DNA from 2 places in the Mesorhizobium sp. 113-3-9 genome. Region 1 is predicted to be linked to the other one. Evidence: predicted binding sites of a transcription regulator. Region 1 holds the regulator's gene; the other holds the start of a gene.
The links. The regulator PhoB, encoded in region 1, activates phosphate uptake and scavenging genes when phosphate is short. The targets are predictions, from matches to a motif close to TGTCATNNANCTGTCAT.

Region 1 (7,589 bases):
TTCCTGTCCGTCGCCGTCATCGACTATGCCGGCCAGGTGATATCGGAGGAACAGCGCCGGCTGGACACGCTGACCATGTCGCGCGAGGCGCTGATCGGTGAATGCGTCGCCATTGTACGGCGCCGCCTCGAGGATCCCGATATCGACGTGCGCAGCGTCGCCCGCATCGCACTGGCGATCCAGGGGATCACCGACACCGAGGCCAGGGCCATGCTGTGGTCGCCGATCACGCCGCAGACCGACATCGCCTTCGCCGACATACTGGAAGCCGAGTTCGGCATCCCGGCCACCATGGAGAACGACTGCAACATGATGGCGGTGGCGCTGCGCTGGCGCGACCCCGAACGCTACCGCGACGACTTCATCGCCATCCTTTTGTCGCACGGCATCGGCATGGGCCTGGTGCTGAAGGGCGAGCTGTTCACCGGCACCCATTCGTCGGGCGGCGAGTTCGGCCACATGATCCATCGGCCAGGCGGCGCGCTCTGCCGCTGCGGGCGGCGCGGCTGCGTCGAGGCCTATGCCGGCAACTACGCCATCTGGCGCAATGCCAGGCAGCTTGGCGAGGACACCGAACCGGTCGCCGACGTCAGCGACGCGCAGATGCGGGCATTGGCGACGACGGCACGGGAACGGGCCGGGCCCGAGCGCGAAGCCTATCGCAAGGCCGGCGAAGCACTGGGTTATGGCCTCGGCAGCCTGTTCGCGCTGATCGATCCCGCCCCCGTGGCCATGGTCGGCGTCAGCGCCGCCGCCTTCGACCTGATCGAGCCGGCATTGCGCGAGGCGATCGCCCAGACCGCCGGCGGCCAGCACTCGAAATCGATTTCGTTCGACACCGAACCGAACGAGTTGCCCCTGATCCGCGAGGGCTGCGCCATGCGCGCACTGACCTTCGTCGATCAGGAGATCTTCGCGCCGGGCGTGCAGGCAAGAGGCAGTGCCGGGAAGAGCGTTGCCTGAGCTGGCATTCGTCGTTGATGCCGTAGACCCTCGCTTACTTGGAGATTGGCCGTCGTCATCCGTGGGCGGAGCAGGAGCGAAGCTCCGTCGCGGAGACCCTGGGATCCATTCCGTGACCTATGCCACGCAGTGCAGCGGAGCAGGATTTGCGCCGTGGCAACGCTTTGAGGTCGCGGCATGGATCCTTGGGCTGCAGAGCAGCTCCAGGGGTCCGCGCCGCGTCGCTGCGCTCCTTTGCTCGCCCAAGGATACGAAGCCATGAGCGTCTCAGCCAATTGTCAATGCGTGTGACCCGGGAGTGGACACATTCAACCGATCAACGCTTCCGCCTCAAGGCTCTAATCTTCCCTGATCGCGTAGCCTGCCCCACGGATGGTGCGGATGACGTCGGGCATGCGGCCATTGTTGACCGCCTTGCGCAGGCGGCCGACATGCACGTCCACGGTGCGCTCGTCGATATAGATCGTCTCACCCCAGACATTGTCGAGCAGTTGGCTGCGCGAGAAGACGCGGCCGGGATGGCGCATCATGAATTCCAGAAGGCGGAATTCGGTCGGCCCGAGCCGGATCTCGCTCTTCTTGCGGTAGACCCGGTGCGATTCACGGTCGAGCACGATGTCGCCGACCTTGAGCACGCTGGACAGCACTTCCGGCTTGGCGCGGCGCAGCAGCGCCTTGACGCGGGCCATGAATTCCGGCGTCGAGAACGGCTTGACCAGATAGTCGTCGGCACCGGTCGAAAGGCCGCGCACGCGGTCGCTTTCTTCACCCCGCGCGGTAAGCATGATGATCGGCAGCCGTTCGGTCTCGGGCCGCATTCTTAGCCGGCGACAGAGTTCGATGCCGGACACCGCCGGTACCATCCAGTCGAGCACCAGGAGATCGGGCACGTTCTCCTGCAGCCGGATTTCGGCTTCATCGCCGCGGGTTACCACCTCGACCTGATAACCTTCCGATTCCAGATTGTAGCGGAGGAGCACGCCGAGCGGCTCCTCGTCCTCCACCACCATGATGCGTGGTGCGATCATTGACTGGTCACCTCTAAAGCAATCCCAGGAAAAAATATGTAGCGGTTTTCCATCCTGAATTGCGTGAAACAAAGAGATAGAGCGGTTCGGCGTTTCCGCGAAACGCTGAACCGCTCCAACGCTCAAGCCGCCGGCGCCGACATCGCCGTCTCGTCCTGTTTGGGGCGGTTGGCGGGCAGTTGCGTGCCGGTCAGGACATAGTACGCGTTCTCGGCGATGTTGGTCACATGGTCGCCGATGCGTTCGAGATTCTTGGCGCAGAACAACAGATGCGTGCAAGCGGTGATGTTGCGCGGATCCTCCATCATGTAGGTCAGCAGTTCGCGGAACACCGAGGTGTACTTGACGTCGATGCGTTCGTCGTCGGCGCGCAGCTTCGCAAGCGCGGCGGCGTCGCGCGCCGCATACTCCTCGATCACGCCCTGCACCTGGATCAGCACCAGCTGCGCCATGGCGTCGATGGAATGCGACAGGTCGCGCGGCGTTGCGTTGAGACCGACGGTGCCGACGCGCTTGGCGATGTTCTTGGCAAGGTCGCCAATGCGTTCGAGGTCGCCGGCCATGCGGATCGACCCGACGACATGGCGCAGATCGTCGGCCATCGGCTGGCGCTTGGCGATCAGCGTGATGGCGCGATCGTCGAGTTCGCGCTGGCGCGCATCCATGATGGCGTCGTCGGAGACTACGCGCTGTGCCAGCGCGTTGTCGGAATTCAGCAGCGCCTTGGTGGCGCCGCCGACCATCGAACCGGCGAGATCGCCCATGTCGCTGATCAGCCTGCTGATCTGTCCGAGATCCTCGTCGAAGGCTGCGACTGTATGTTCGGCCATGATCCTGGTCCTCGTATGCGTGCGATCAGCCGAAGCGGCCGGTGATGTAGTCTTGCGTGCGCTTCTCGCGAGGCGACGTGAAGATCTTCTCGGTGCGGTCGAATTCGACCAGTTCGCCAAGATACATGAAGGCGGTCTGCTTCGAGACGCGCGCCGCCTGCTGCATGTTGTGGGTGACGATGACGATCGTGTAGTCGGCCTGCAGCTCGTCGATCAGTTCCTCGATCTTGGCGGTCGACAGCGGATCAAGCGCGGAGGCCGGCTCGTCGAGCAGGATGACCTCCGGCTTCACCGCCACCGTGCGGGCGATGCACAGCCGCTGCTGCTGGCCGCCCGACAGGCTGAGGCCGCTGGCATTGAGCTTGTCCTTGACCTCGGTCCACAAAGCGGCGCGCTTCAGCGCCTGCTCGACACGACCGTCCATCTCGGCCTTGCTGATCTTCTCATAGAGCCTGACGCCGAAGGCGATGTTCTCGTAGATCGACATCGGGAACGGCGTCGGCTTCTGGAACACCATGCCGATTTTGGTGCGCAAAAGGTTGAGGTCCTGCGAGCGGTCGAGAACGTTCTGGCCGTCGAGCAGCACCTGGCCCTCCGCGGTCTGCTTGGGGTAGAGCTCGTAGATGCGGTTGAAGACGCGCAGCAGCGTCGACTTTCCGCAACCGGAAGGGCCGATGAAGGCGGTGACGCTGCGCTCGGGCAGCGACAGCGTGATATCCTTCAGCGCCTTCGATTGGCCGTAGTAGAAGTTGAGGTTCTTGACCTCGATCTTGGCCTTGGCCGCCGCCTCGGCGGCGATCGTCATGTCTGGAGACAACATCTGGCTCATTTGTCCTCTCTGCGTCCGGTCAGGCTGCGCGCAAAGATGCTGAGCGCGAGAACCGTCAATGTGATTATGAGTGCGCCGGTCCAGGCCAGCTGCTGCCATTCCTCGTAGGGACTGAGAGCGAACTGGAAGATGGTGACTGGCAGGCTGGCCATCGGCGCGTTGAGATTGCTGGACCAGAACTGGTTGTTCAGCGCCGTGAAAAGAAGGGGTGCGGTCTCGCCGGAGATGCGGGCGATGGCCAGCAATATGCCGGTGACGATGCCGGAAAGCGCCGCGCGATAGGCAACCGAACGGATGACCACCCAGCGCGGCGCGCCGATCGCGGTGCCGGCTTCGCGCAACGCGTTCGGCACCAGATTGAGCATGTCCTCGGTGGTGCGCACGACCACCGGGATGACCAGGATGGCCAGCGCGACGGCACCGGCGATCGCCGAGAAATGCCCCATCGGCCGCACCATCAGCTCATAGACGAACAGGCCAATGATGATCGATGGCGCCGACAGAAGGATGTCGTTGATGAAGCGCACCACGGTGGTGAGCTTCGAGAAGCGGCCGTATTCAGCCATGTAGGTGCCTGCCAGAACGCCGATCGGCGTACCGACGATGATGCCGATGATGGTCATCACGATGCTGCCGTAGATGGCGTTGAGCAGGCCGCCGGCGTCACCGGGCGGCGGAGTCATTTCCGTGAAGACCGACAGCGAGACCCCCGACAGGCCCTTGTAGAGCAGTGCGCCAAGGATCAGCGCCAGCCAGGCGAGGCCGATGCCGGCGGCGACGACGCACAGCGTCATCATCACGCCATTCTTGCGCTTGCGGCTTTGGTGAAGCGATGTGGCTGTCGACATCGGTCAGGCTCCCGTGCGGGCATCGATGCGCATCAGCATGTAGCGTGCGATGGCAAGGATCAGGAAGGTGATAACGAACAGGATCAGGCCGAGCGCGACCAGCGACGAGGTGTAGAGATCGCCGACGGCTTCGGTGAATTCGTTGGCGATGGTCGCGGAGATGGTGGTTGCCGGTGCGAACAGCGACGTCGAGATGCGGTGGGCGTTGCCGATGACGAAGGTCACCGCCATTGTTTCACCAAGCGCGCGGCCGAGAGCCAGCATGACGCCGCCCATGATGCCGATGCGCGTGTAGGGAATGACGACCCGGCGCGTCACCTCCCAGGTCGTGCAGCCGATCCCGTAGGCCGATTCCTTCAGCACAGATGGCACCGTGTCGAACACGTCCTTGGTGATCGAGGTGATGAAAGGCAGGATCATGATGGCCAGGATCATCGCCGAGGTGAGCAGGCCGATGCCGTAAGGGGGGCCAGCGAACAGGCTGTTGAGGCCCGGAATACCGTGGAACACGCTGATGATGAAAGGCTGTACGGTCGTCTGCAGGAACGGTGCCAGCACGAACAGGCCCCAGATACCATAGATGATCGAAGGGATACCGGCCAGCAATTCCACCGCCATGCCGATCGGGCGCCGAAGCGGGCGCGGGCAAAGCTCGGTGAGGAAGATGGCGATGCCGATGCCGAGCGGCACGGCAATCAGGATGGCGATTGCCGAGGTGATGATGGTGCCGTAGATCGGGGCCAGCGCACCGAACTTCTCCGTCACCGGGTTCCAGCTTTCGCTGGTCAGGAAGGAAAAGCCGAAAGTCGACAGGGCTTGCCAGGAACCGGCAAATAGCGAGATCGCGACGCCGCCAAGCAGCACCAGCACCAATATCGCGGCGGCGCGGGTTGTCGCGTGGAAGATTGAGTCGGTCAGCGCGAACCGTCGAACGGTGGCATCGCGGGAACCTCTGACGGCTGGCAAGGCTTCCTGGACAGCGCTCATGTCAAGCTCGGCTCTTTCAGGTTGAGGGAAAAGGAGCGCCACGGTCGCGGCGCTCCTTAGGAAGATCTTACTCGCCGGCGTAGACGGGCTTGCCGCCGGCCTGGATGTCGGCCTTCCACGACGCCTTGATCAGGTCGACGACGCTGTCGGGGATCGAGACATAGTCGAGCGCCTTGGCGGTTTCCTTGCCGTCCTTGTAGGCCCAGGCAAAGAACTTCAGGGCTTCGCCGGTGGTCGCGGCATCGTCCGGAGCCTTGTGGATCAGGACCCAGGTGGAGGCGGCGATCGGCCAGGTGGTGTCGCCGGGCTCGTTGGTGATGATGACGTTGAAGTTCTTGGCAGTCTTGAAGTCGGCATTCGAAGCGGCGGCGCCGAAGGATTCGAGCGACGGCTCAACGACCTTGCCGGCAGCGTTCACCAGCTTGGAGTAGGAAAGGTTGTTCTGCTTGGCATAGGCGTATTCGACGTAGCCGATGCCGCCGTCGGTCTGCTTGACGGTGTTGGCAACGCCTTCGCTGCCCTTGGCGCCGACGCCCGTCGGCCATTCGACGGCGGTGTCCGAACCAACCTTGTCCTTCCAATCGGGCGAGAGCTTCACCAGATAGTCGGTGAAGTTGAAGGTGGTGCCCGAACCGTCCGAACGATGCACGACGGCGATCGCGGTCGACGGCAGGGTGAGGGTGGGATTCAGCGCCTTGATGGCGGCGTCGTCCCAGGTAGTGATGGCGCCGAGATAGATCTGGGCCAGCGTCTTGCCGTCGAGGACGAGCTCGCCCGGCTTGACGCCGGTGAGGTTGACGATCGGAACGATGCCGCCCATCACCATCGGGAACTGCACGAGGCCGTTCTTTTCCAGGTCGGCGTCGGACATCGGCTTGTCGGTGGCGCCGAAGGTCACGGTCTTGGCGATGACCTGCTTGATGCCGCCGCCCGAACCGATCGACTGGTAGTTGAGGCCGATGCCGGTGTCCTTCTTGTAGGTGTCGGCCCACTTGGCGAACACCGGGTAGATGAATGTCGAGCCGGCGCCGGAAAGGTCAGCTGCCATTGCTGCGGAAAGGGTGAAGGTAGACGCCGTAGCCATTGCAATCGCAACGGCCGCCGAGCGGATGAAATGTCTCATGTGGCCTGCTCCTGTTCGGAAGATGGTCTCTCGGCGCCATTCCTAACCGGCGCCCGCTGAGGCCAATAGCCTTCGATTATAACAGTCGCATGACAGTTTCGTGTCAGCCCGGTAACGCGTCACAGGCCCTGGCAAAGGCGGTGGCATCGAGCGGTCGCGGTCAGATCCGAGTTTGCTCTCGGAATCAGTGACTTGGCCCATCCGCCAGCCGGAGCCGCCGCCGGATTCGACGGGGCTTTCTCAGGGGAAGAAAATCCGGACGGGAGCGCGTTGCTCAAGGCCAGAGCGTGTCGTGGCCGGGCCATCGCCAAAAACAGGTCCGTTGGGGTAGGTTGACGCTGCTTCTTTGCCGGCGGTCGCTGCTCCCGCCCGTAACTGCAAGGGCGGAATTCGATTTTGCCATTGTCTCGGCTGGGCGCCGCCTTTGATATGGTGCGATCGCACCATAGTCATTGCATGCGGGCGCAGCGGCAAATCCGCGATTGATTCCCTTGGCTTGCCTCTCACATCCCTGGAACCAGGCAATGCGATGCTATCCCGCGTTGCGCTGGACCTGGCGGCCGGCGCCGATCCAGCGCTCGACCTTCTCCAGCAGGGCCCTGGGGCTGATCGGCTTGGGCAGATAGTCGTCCATGCCCGCCTCCAGGCACCGCTCGCGATCGCCTTTTAGCGCATGCGCGGTGACGCCGACGATCGGCACATGCGTGCCGGTTTCCTGCTCCAGCCGGCGGATCGCGGCGGTCGCCTCGAGCCCGCTCATCTCCGGCATCGAGACATCCATCAGGATCATGCACGGATTGAGCTTGCCGAAGGCGTCGAGCGCCTTGCGGCCATTGCCGACGATCTCGAAACCATAGCCGGTTTCGCCAAGGATCTGGGTGAAGACCATCTGGTTCACCTCATTGTCCTCGGCCACGAGGATGTCCAGCCTGTGTCCGCCATCGCCGGTGGCAGGCAGCCTGGGGCGAACCGGTGGCGGCT
Region 2 (7,589 bases), 690 kb from region 1:
GGTAATCAGTCTATCGGTTGAGGAGCAAGCATGATTGGCGCCATTCGAATCGCTATTGTCGATGATCATCCGCTGTTTCGCGAAGGCGTGACGCGCAGCCTGTCGGAGATCGGAGGCTTCGAGATCGTCGGCGAAGGTGCGACGGCGCAGGATGCCGAACGCATCGCCTCGACGGTCCAGCCTGACATATTGCTGCTCGACATCTCCATGCCGGGCGGCGGCCTGGCCGCGGTTACAAGCATCCTTGCCGACCACCCCGCCCAGAAGATCGTCATGCTGACCGTTTCGGAGGCCAATGCCGACGTCACCAAGGCCCTGAATGCGGGGGTGCACGGCTATATCCTCAAGGGTGTCGGATCGCGAGCACTCGCCGACATCCTGCGCAGCGTCACGGCCGGCGAGAGCTATCTTTCGCCGACGCTGTCGGCGCGGCTGCTGTCCGATCTCCAGTCCCCGCAGCCTGCCAATGGCGAGGCGGACCGGCTGCGGCAACTGACCGGGCGACAGACGGAAATCCTGCGGTTGGTGGCGGAGGGGCTCAGCAACAAGGAGGTTGCCTTGCGCCTGGAGTTGCAGGAGAAGACGGTCAAGCACCACATGACCGGGGTGCTGTCGAAACTCAACGTGCGAAACCGCACCGAGGCGGCCCTCATGATGCGCGAGTTGCGCGACCGAGACAGGAACCGCGCGTAGGCCATCGCGGAACCGCTCTAACTATTTGTTTTTACGCAATTCCCAAGGGCAAGCGCTGTGCGCTTGTCCCGGGAAAACCGTTACACACTTTTCCTGGAATTGCTCTAAAGCCAGACAAAACGAGGTCACCTCCGCCGGGGGCGGCGGAGGTGACGTGTGAAGCTGGTCGTTGCCTGTTGACCGGCCTCACAAGGCCTTGAGACGCCTGACATCGGCGGGCGTGGCCCGACGGTCGATTATCGTGCGGCCGAGCGCGTCGCGCATCCTGAAACGACCGTTCTCGATCTTTTCCGTCATGCCGTTGGGGTGCTCGACCGAGATCTTGCTGCCGTCCACGCTGACCTTGTCGCCGGTCGTGGCGTTGACATGGCTGGTGCCCGTGCTGCTCTGGCTGGCGCCCGATCCCGAGTTGCCGCTACCGTCATCTGTTCCGGAATTGCCGCCGTTTCCATTTCCGTTGCCGTTATTGCCACCGCTGCTGTTGCCGCTGTTGCCGCCGTTTCCATTTCCGTTGCCGCTGTTGCCGCCGCTGCTGTTGCCGCTGTTGCCGCCGTTTCCATTTCCGTTGCCGCTATTGCCGCCGCTGCTGTTGCCGCTGTTGCCGCCGTTTCCATTTCCGTTGCCGCTGTTGCCGCCACCGCTGTTGCCGTTGCTGCCACCGTTGCCGTTGCCGTTGCCGTTGTTGCCACCGCCATTGCCGCCCTTGGCGGCCTGTGCGGTGGCGGCATCGATTCCGGGGGCGGAGCCGTTCAGGGCGATTCGATAGGGAGCAATGGTCAACGGCAAAGCCGCCGCAGTGACGAGCGCCAGCCGGCAACAACGGGCCGTGATCGATCCGTTCATCCTGATCTCCGTCGATTGAGCCGGCGCGCCCACCCCAACGTTGCAACCAGCAACATCGCCGAAAGATGTATTGACCGGAAGCGACCTCCGACCGTTGCGTTTGTCCCCCAGGACCTTTGGAAGCGCAAGGTTGGACCAAAGTCCGAGGTCATGGATGACAACTGCCTCGCTCGGAGCGGTGGAACAGGTATGATGTCACGAAAATGTGATCAGCCGGCTGTAGGGGTCGAAAGCGACAAAAGCTCCAGCCACTCCAAAGCCAGAGGCCCTCATGACCGAACATCGCTCCCCCGACGCCAGATTCCGCACCAGCCTGCTCGAGGAAAACGAAGGACCGGCCATCAACCCGACCGACAACCGCACCATGGGCGAGATCATCGCCGCGCGGTTCTCGCGCCGGGGGTTCCTCAAGGGATCGCTCGCCGTCTCGGCGATCGCCGCCACGGTCGGCCCGCTGGCCATGATCGCCGCGGACGATGCCCGCGCCGCGGAAGGCTCGGCCTTCAAGTTCGACGAGCTCGAGGCCGGCATCGACGACAAGCATCATGTCGCGCCGGGCTATGACGCCGACGTGCTGTTGCGCTGGGGCGATCCGCTGTTTGCCGATTCGCCGGAATTCGACCCGACGAAGCAGTCGGCTGAGGCGCAGGCCAGACAGTTCGGCTACAACAACGACTATGTCGGCTATATCCCGATCGACGGCTCGGCCGAGCACGGCCTGCTGGTGGTCAACCACGAATACACCAACCCGCATCTGATGTTCCCGGGCATCGTTTCGATCGTCGAGAAGGACGGGAAGAAGAAGGCCGAGGTCGCTCCGCTCTCGAAGGAGCAGGTCGATGTCGAAATGGCGGCGCATGGCGGCACCATCGTCGAGATCCGCAAGGACGGCGGCAAATGGCAAGTGGTGCGCGACGGCAAGCTCAACCGCCGCATCACCTCCACCACAGAGATGGCGCTGTCCGGCCCGGTCGCCGGCCATGATCGCGTCAAGACCAATGCCGACGCATCCGGTACCAAGGTGTTCGGCACCATCAACAATTGCGCCGGCGGCGTCACGCCGTGGGGCACCTATGTGATGGCCGAGGAAAACATCCATGGCTATTTCTCCGGCGAACTGCCCGAGGGTCACAAGGAAGCCGCCAACTACAAGCGGCTCGGTATTCCCGAAGGCGCCTATGAATGGGGCGCGCATTACGACCGCTTCAACCTCGCCAAGGAGCCCAACGAACCCAATCGCTTCGGCTGGATCGTCGAGGTCGACGTCAACGACCCGACCTCGACCCCGCGGAAGCGCACCGCCATGGGCCGCTTCAAGCATGAGGGCGCCGAATCGATCGTTGCCAAGGACGGCCGCGTCGTCTTCTATCTCGGCGACGACGAGCGCTTCGACTATGTCTACAAGTTCGTCACCAAGGGCGCCTTCAACGCCAACGACCATGCCGCCAACAAGGACCTGCTCGACGACGGCACGCTGCATGTCGCCAAATTCGCCGAGGACGGCACGGTCGACTGGCTGCCGATCGTCTTTGGGCAGGGCCCGCTGACGGCCGAGAACGGCTTCGCCAGCCAGGCCGACGTGCTGATCGAGACACGGCGTGCCGCCGATCTGCTCGGCGCCACCAAGATGGACCGGCCCGAGGACATCCAGCCCAATGGCGTCAACGGCAAGGTCTATGTGATGCTGACCAACAATTCCAAGCGCAAGGCCGACCAGGTCGATGCCGCCAACCCGCGCGCCGAGAACGCCTTCGGCCACATCATCGAGATCACCGAGACCGACGGCGATTTCACCGCCGCCAAGGGCAAATGGGAAGTGCTGCTGAAATGCGGCGATCCCTCCGTCGCGGATGTCGGCGCCACCTTCTCGACGGCGACGACGGCCAATGGCTGGTTCGGCATGCCCGACAATTGCGCGGTCGATTCGGCCGGGCGCCTGTGGGTCGCCACCGACGGCCAGGGCCCGAAAGCCACCGGGCGCACCGATGGCCTGTGGGCGGTCGACACGGAAGGTGCCGCGCGGGCGACCTCGAAACTGTTCTTCCGCGTGCCGATCGGCGCCGAAATGTGCGGCCCGCTGTTTGCGCCCGACGACCAAACCGCCTTCGTCGCCGTGCAGCATCCGGGCGATGGCGGCGAGGATTGGGAAGGCTTTGGCCGCCCGTCCTACTACGAGGATCCGTCGACGCGCTGGCCCGACTTCAAGCCCGACATGCCGGTGCGGCCAGCGGTCGTCGCCATCACCAGGCAGGGTGGCGGCAAGATCGCGGTCTGATCTCGGGGCTCTGGTGGAGCAGGGATCTGCCGGTTGGCGTGGGTCATGGACGTCCGCGAGTGTCGTCATCCCAGGGCGGAGCAGGAGCGAAGCTCCGTCGCGGAGACCCCGGGATGACGAAGCGATGGCTGTTTGTGCCAATCGCCAAGGCTCAAGCCTCGGGAAAGACTGGTAATTTAGGAATGGCGCCCTAACTCCTCTCCCAGGAGACCGCCGCCATGTCGAAGTCAGTCTATGATCGTGGCCTGCTCAAGCCTGGCGAAATCGCCAGGCTGCAGCGCGTCTTTGACGAAGCCTGCCTGCGCCGCGACGCGCAGCCCGATTCGCCGGAAGCGCGCGAAATCGCCCTGACGCTGCTTGCGCTCCACAATGCCGGCATGGTCGACGAGGAGATGTTGATGGAAGCCGTCGGTTTCCGCCGGCTCGAACCGAAATCGGCGTGATGTCCGCGGTCGCGTCCAGCCCTATGCAGCGCGCTGAACGACGGCGACATTGATCGGGGTCCTCAAGCTGAAGCCGATGGACTCGTACAGCCTTATCGCGCCGGCGTTTGTGGCAAAGGCGTGAAGGTACGGGATTTCGCCGCGTGCGAAAATCTGGTTGGCCACGAACACGGACAGCAGCCGGCCAAGGCCGGTGCCGCGAAACTCGGGGTGCGCGCACACGCCGCTGAGTTCGGTATAGCCGGGCTGCTTCATGCGCTCGCCGGCCATCGCCACCAGCCTGCCCTCGACCTTCACGCCCCAGAAGGCGCCAAGGCTCAAGGCGCCTGATGTGAACGGACCAGGCTTGGTGAGCGACGCCAGGGCCAACATTTCGACAGCGTCCTCTGGCGTCAGGGGCTGGACGCGTTCATCCGGCACGGCCGGCGACGGCGCCTCGGCAATCATCTGGACGGCGTCGGCGGTCGAAATCGCCGCGAGACCCGGCGGAAGGGCAATGGTGTCGGCTTGCGCCATGATGACGCTCTCATCCGGGCCAACAAGCTCGCCAAGTGCCTGCAGGCTTGCGGAATCATCCGCGGCGGTGGCGGCAAAGAGGGCGATTGACGGCGAATAGCGCCTGGCGAGATCGCCGCCTTGCGCGAAGGCGCGATGCCGCGTCTCAAGCGCGCTCCAGACGGGCCGGTCGAGAACATGTTTCATTGCACGGCGCCCGTTTTGACACGACGGTCGAGCGGGGCCGTGGCCAGCCCATCCTCGATGGCGGCGAGTTGATCGAGAAGCGGTCCTGAAAGGTCCCGGCACAGATCCGCGACAGCGTTTTCGATGCGTGGCCACACATCCCGTTTCGCCACATCGACGAGCCGCTGACCCTTGCCCGTCAGCGAGACCACCCGCCGTCGCTGGTCATCCCGTGACTGAATGGCTTCGACCAGCCCCAGCTCGGCCAGCAGCGACACGCTCCGTGTCACGCCCGGCTGTGTCAGCCCGAGCGATTGCGCCAGCTCGCCGATGGCCAGGGGCCCGAGCCTGTCAAGAGCGGCCAGCAGGGGGTACTGGCTCGACTGAAGCGGAACCTCCAGGCCGTCGAGCAGCTGTTGCGCATCGGCCTGTAACTGTTCGCCGATGCGCTTCAGCCGGCTGCCGAGGCAGAGATAGCCAAGCGATCGGATAACGTCTTCCATCATCATTTCCCGCGATAGTTTGTAACATGTTATATAACATGGCATATAAAATGCAGGAGCGATATGCTTGTCGCCCGCCTCCGCGATCAAATCAGCGTGACGCGCCCGAGGGCCGGGAGGAGCCGGCGATGCGCCTGGCGATCGCCTTGCCCAATATGCTGGCATTGGCAAAGCAGCCGCGGATGCTCGGCCGCATGCCGGTGAACCACAGGCCTGGCAGTTTCGCATCGGCTTGCCCGCCGTTGAAGAGCGGGACGCCCTTGCCGTCGAGCACGCCGAGATTGCCGACCATGCGCTCCAGCCCGGTGCGATAGCCGGTCGCGGCAATGACGATATCGGGATCGACCAGGCTGCCATTGGCCAGGACCACGCCGTCGCGGGTGAACTCCCGTATCGCCGGCACGACGACGATCTTGCCCGATTTGATGGCGTCGACGGCACCATCATCCGCGGCGATCGCCGTGTAGTCCGAGGTCAGGCGGCTGGCGCCGCCCGACGGCGCGGGCGGCATGCCGAATTTGGTCAGATCGCCGAAAACCAGGCGCTGCGTCGCGGCGATCGCCGCATCGGCGACGCGCAGCGGCAAACGCGCCATGAGCGGCGAAAGCCGGTGCACGGCGATCTTGCCGATGCGCTTGGGCAGCAGCGCGGGCCCGTTGCGGGCCGACAGCCAAAGCGCCGCCGTATCCACGCCGGCCAGATGATTGAGGGCGTCGAAGCCCGAATTGCCGGCGCCGACGACCAGCACCTTCTTGCCGGCATAGGCCGAGGCGTCGCCAAAATCCGCCGAATGGATGATCCGGCCCGCGAAGGCCTGCATGCCCTTCCACTGCGGCGTGAAGGGCTCCCTGTCGCGGCCGGTGGCGACCACGACATGACGCGCCAGGCGCAAGCCGGCGCTGGTCCGCACGGCCCAGTGGTCGCCCCTGAACACGATGGCCTCGACGGCAACGCCGAACTCCACCGGCAGGCGGTTCGCCTCCCGGAAATCGTTCATATGGCGGATAACGACGTCCCTGTGCGGAAAGGCGGGAGTATCCCCGGGATAGGCAAGGCCGGGCAGCGCCGAGAGATCGCGATGGGTGTTGAGATGCAATTGCTGGTGCCGCCGGTGCCAGGGCTCGGCCAGCCGGCTCTCCTTTTCCAGGATCGCCGTCGGCACGCCGGCCTTGATCAGGGCATGCGCGACGGTCAGTCCGGCGGCGCCGGCGCCAATGACGATTGCAGGCTCGACCGCCACCAATTGCTCCACCATCGGTCTGGTTGTCGTATCAGCCATTCACTCTCTAGTCCCATTCAGCCGCCGCGCATTCCCGCAAGGCTCGCAGCAGGCTGTAACCGTTTGATCGCGCGCAGCCCCATATATGGGTGTCATCGCCGAGCCCTGCGCCGGGCCGCGGCCACGCTCCAGAACATTTCGTCGCCAAGCGGAAACGACTGGATCGCGGAAATGCGGCCAAAACAACAAGATGGAGCGGAATGCCCGCTTCTGTCCGAATACATCCAGCCCTATATGGCATATCGGCGGCATCGGCGATAATCAGGTCGCGGCAATGTGATTGATTCGAGTTCCGGGGGGCTGGCGGATCTCGTTACCGGCGCAGGAATTCGAAACCGCAAAGATTTCGGCTTCCCGCGAAAATCAAGACGCCGTGGCGCGTCTTGCGTGTCGACAGGCACGCCACGCCACAGACGGCACGCGGAATCTCGACCATGCCCTCCTTGCGGATCTATTTCGACAAAATCCTCGAGGGCGCCTCGCCCAAGGTCGAGCGCCAGGCGTTGACGCATGTCGAACGTCTGGCCCTGGTCCGCCGCCATGGCGACTTCTCGCTCGCCTATTCCACTGCCGTGCAGGGCAAGCTTTCCTATTTTGGCGATGCCGACGGCTACATCGCCTTCGGCACCAAGATGAAGCATCATTTCGCGCTCGGCGACCCGGTGGCGGCGCCGGCGCGGCGGGCCGACTACATCAGGCGCTTTGTCGAGACCGCCGGCGCCCCGTGGTTCGTGCAGATCGGCGCGGATACGGCACACGTGCTGGCCGGGCTCGGCTACAAGATCAACCGGCTGGGCATCGACACAAGCCTTGTCCTGCCCGAGCATGACTTTTCCGGCAAGCGCAACGAGACCGTGCGCTATTCCGAGCGC

Region 2: MesoLj_RS04470 (PhoX family protein) is a predicted target of PhoB. The motif match lies at 1,730-1,746, and genes of this name have one in related genera.

What each region holds. Positions count from the first base shown of each region.
Region 1 is NZ_AP023246.1:1,637,856-1,645,444, reverse strand. Features, by position in the region: gene MesoLj_RS07980 (ROK family transcriptional regulator) at 1-963, shown strand, start outside; gene phoB (phosphate regulon transcriptional regulator PhoB) at 1,302-1,991, opposite strand; gene phoU (phosphate signaling complex protein PhoU) at 2,114-2,821, opposite strand; gene pstB (phosphate ABC transporter ATP-binding protein PstB) at 2,847-3,650, opposite strand; gene pstA (phosphate ABC transporter permease PstA) at 3,647-4,498, opposite strand; gene pstC (phosphate ABC transporter permease subunit PstC) at 4,502-5,485, opposite strand; gene pstS (phosphate ABC transporter substrate-binding protein PstS) at 5,553-6,608, opposite strand; gene MesoLj_RS07945 (PAS domain-containing protein) at 7,141-7,589, opposite strand, start outside.
Region 2 is NZ_AP023246.1:945,694-953,282, forward strand. Features, by position in the region: gene MesoLj_RS04455 (sensor histidine kinase) at 1-34, shown strand, start outside; gene MesoLj_RS04460 (response regulator) at 31-693, shown strand; gene MesoLj_RS04465 (hypothetical protein) at 880-1,536, opposite strand; gene MesoLj_RS04470 (PhoX family protein) at 1,808-3,811, shown strand; gene MesoLj_RS04475 (hypothetical protein) at 4,030-4,254, shown strand; gene MesoLj_RS04480 (GNAT family N-acetyltransferase) at 4,276-4,956, opposite strand; gene MesoLj_RS04485 (MarR family winged helix-turn-helix transcriptional regulator) at 4,953-5,441, opposite strand; gene MesoLj_RS04490 (flavin-containing monooxygenase) at 5,530-6,717, opposite strand; gene MesoLj_RS04495 (phosphatidylglycerol lysyltransferase domain-containing protein) at 7,152-7,589, shown strand, end outside.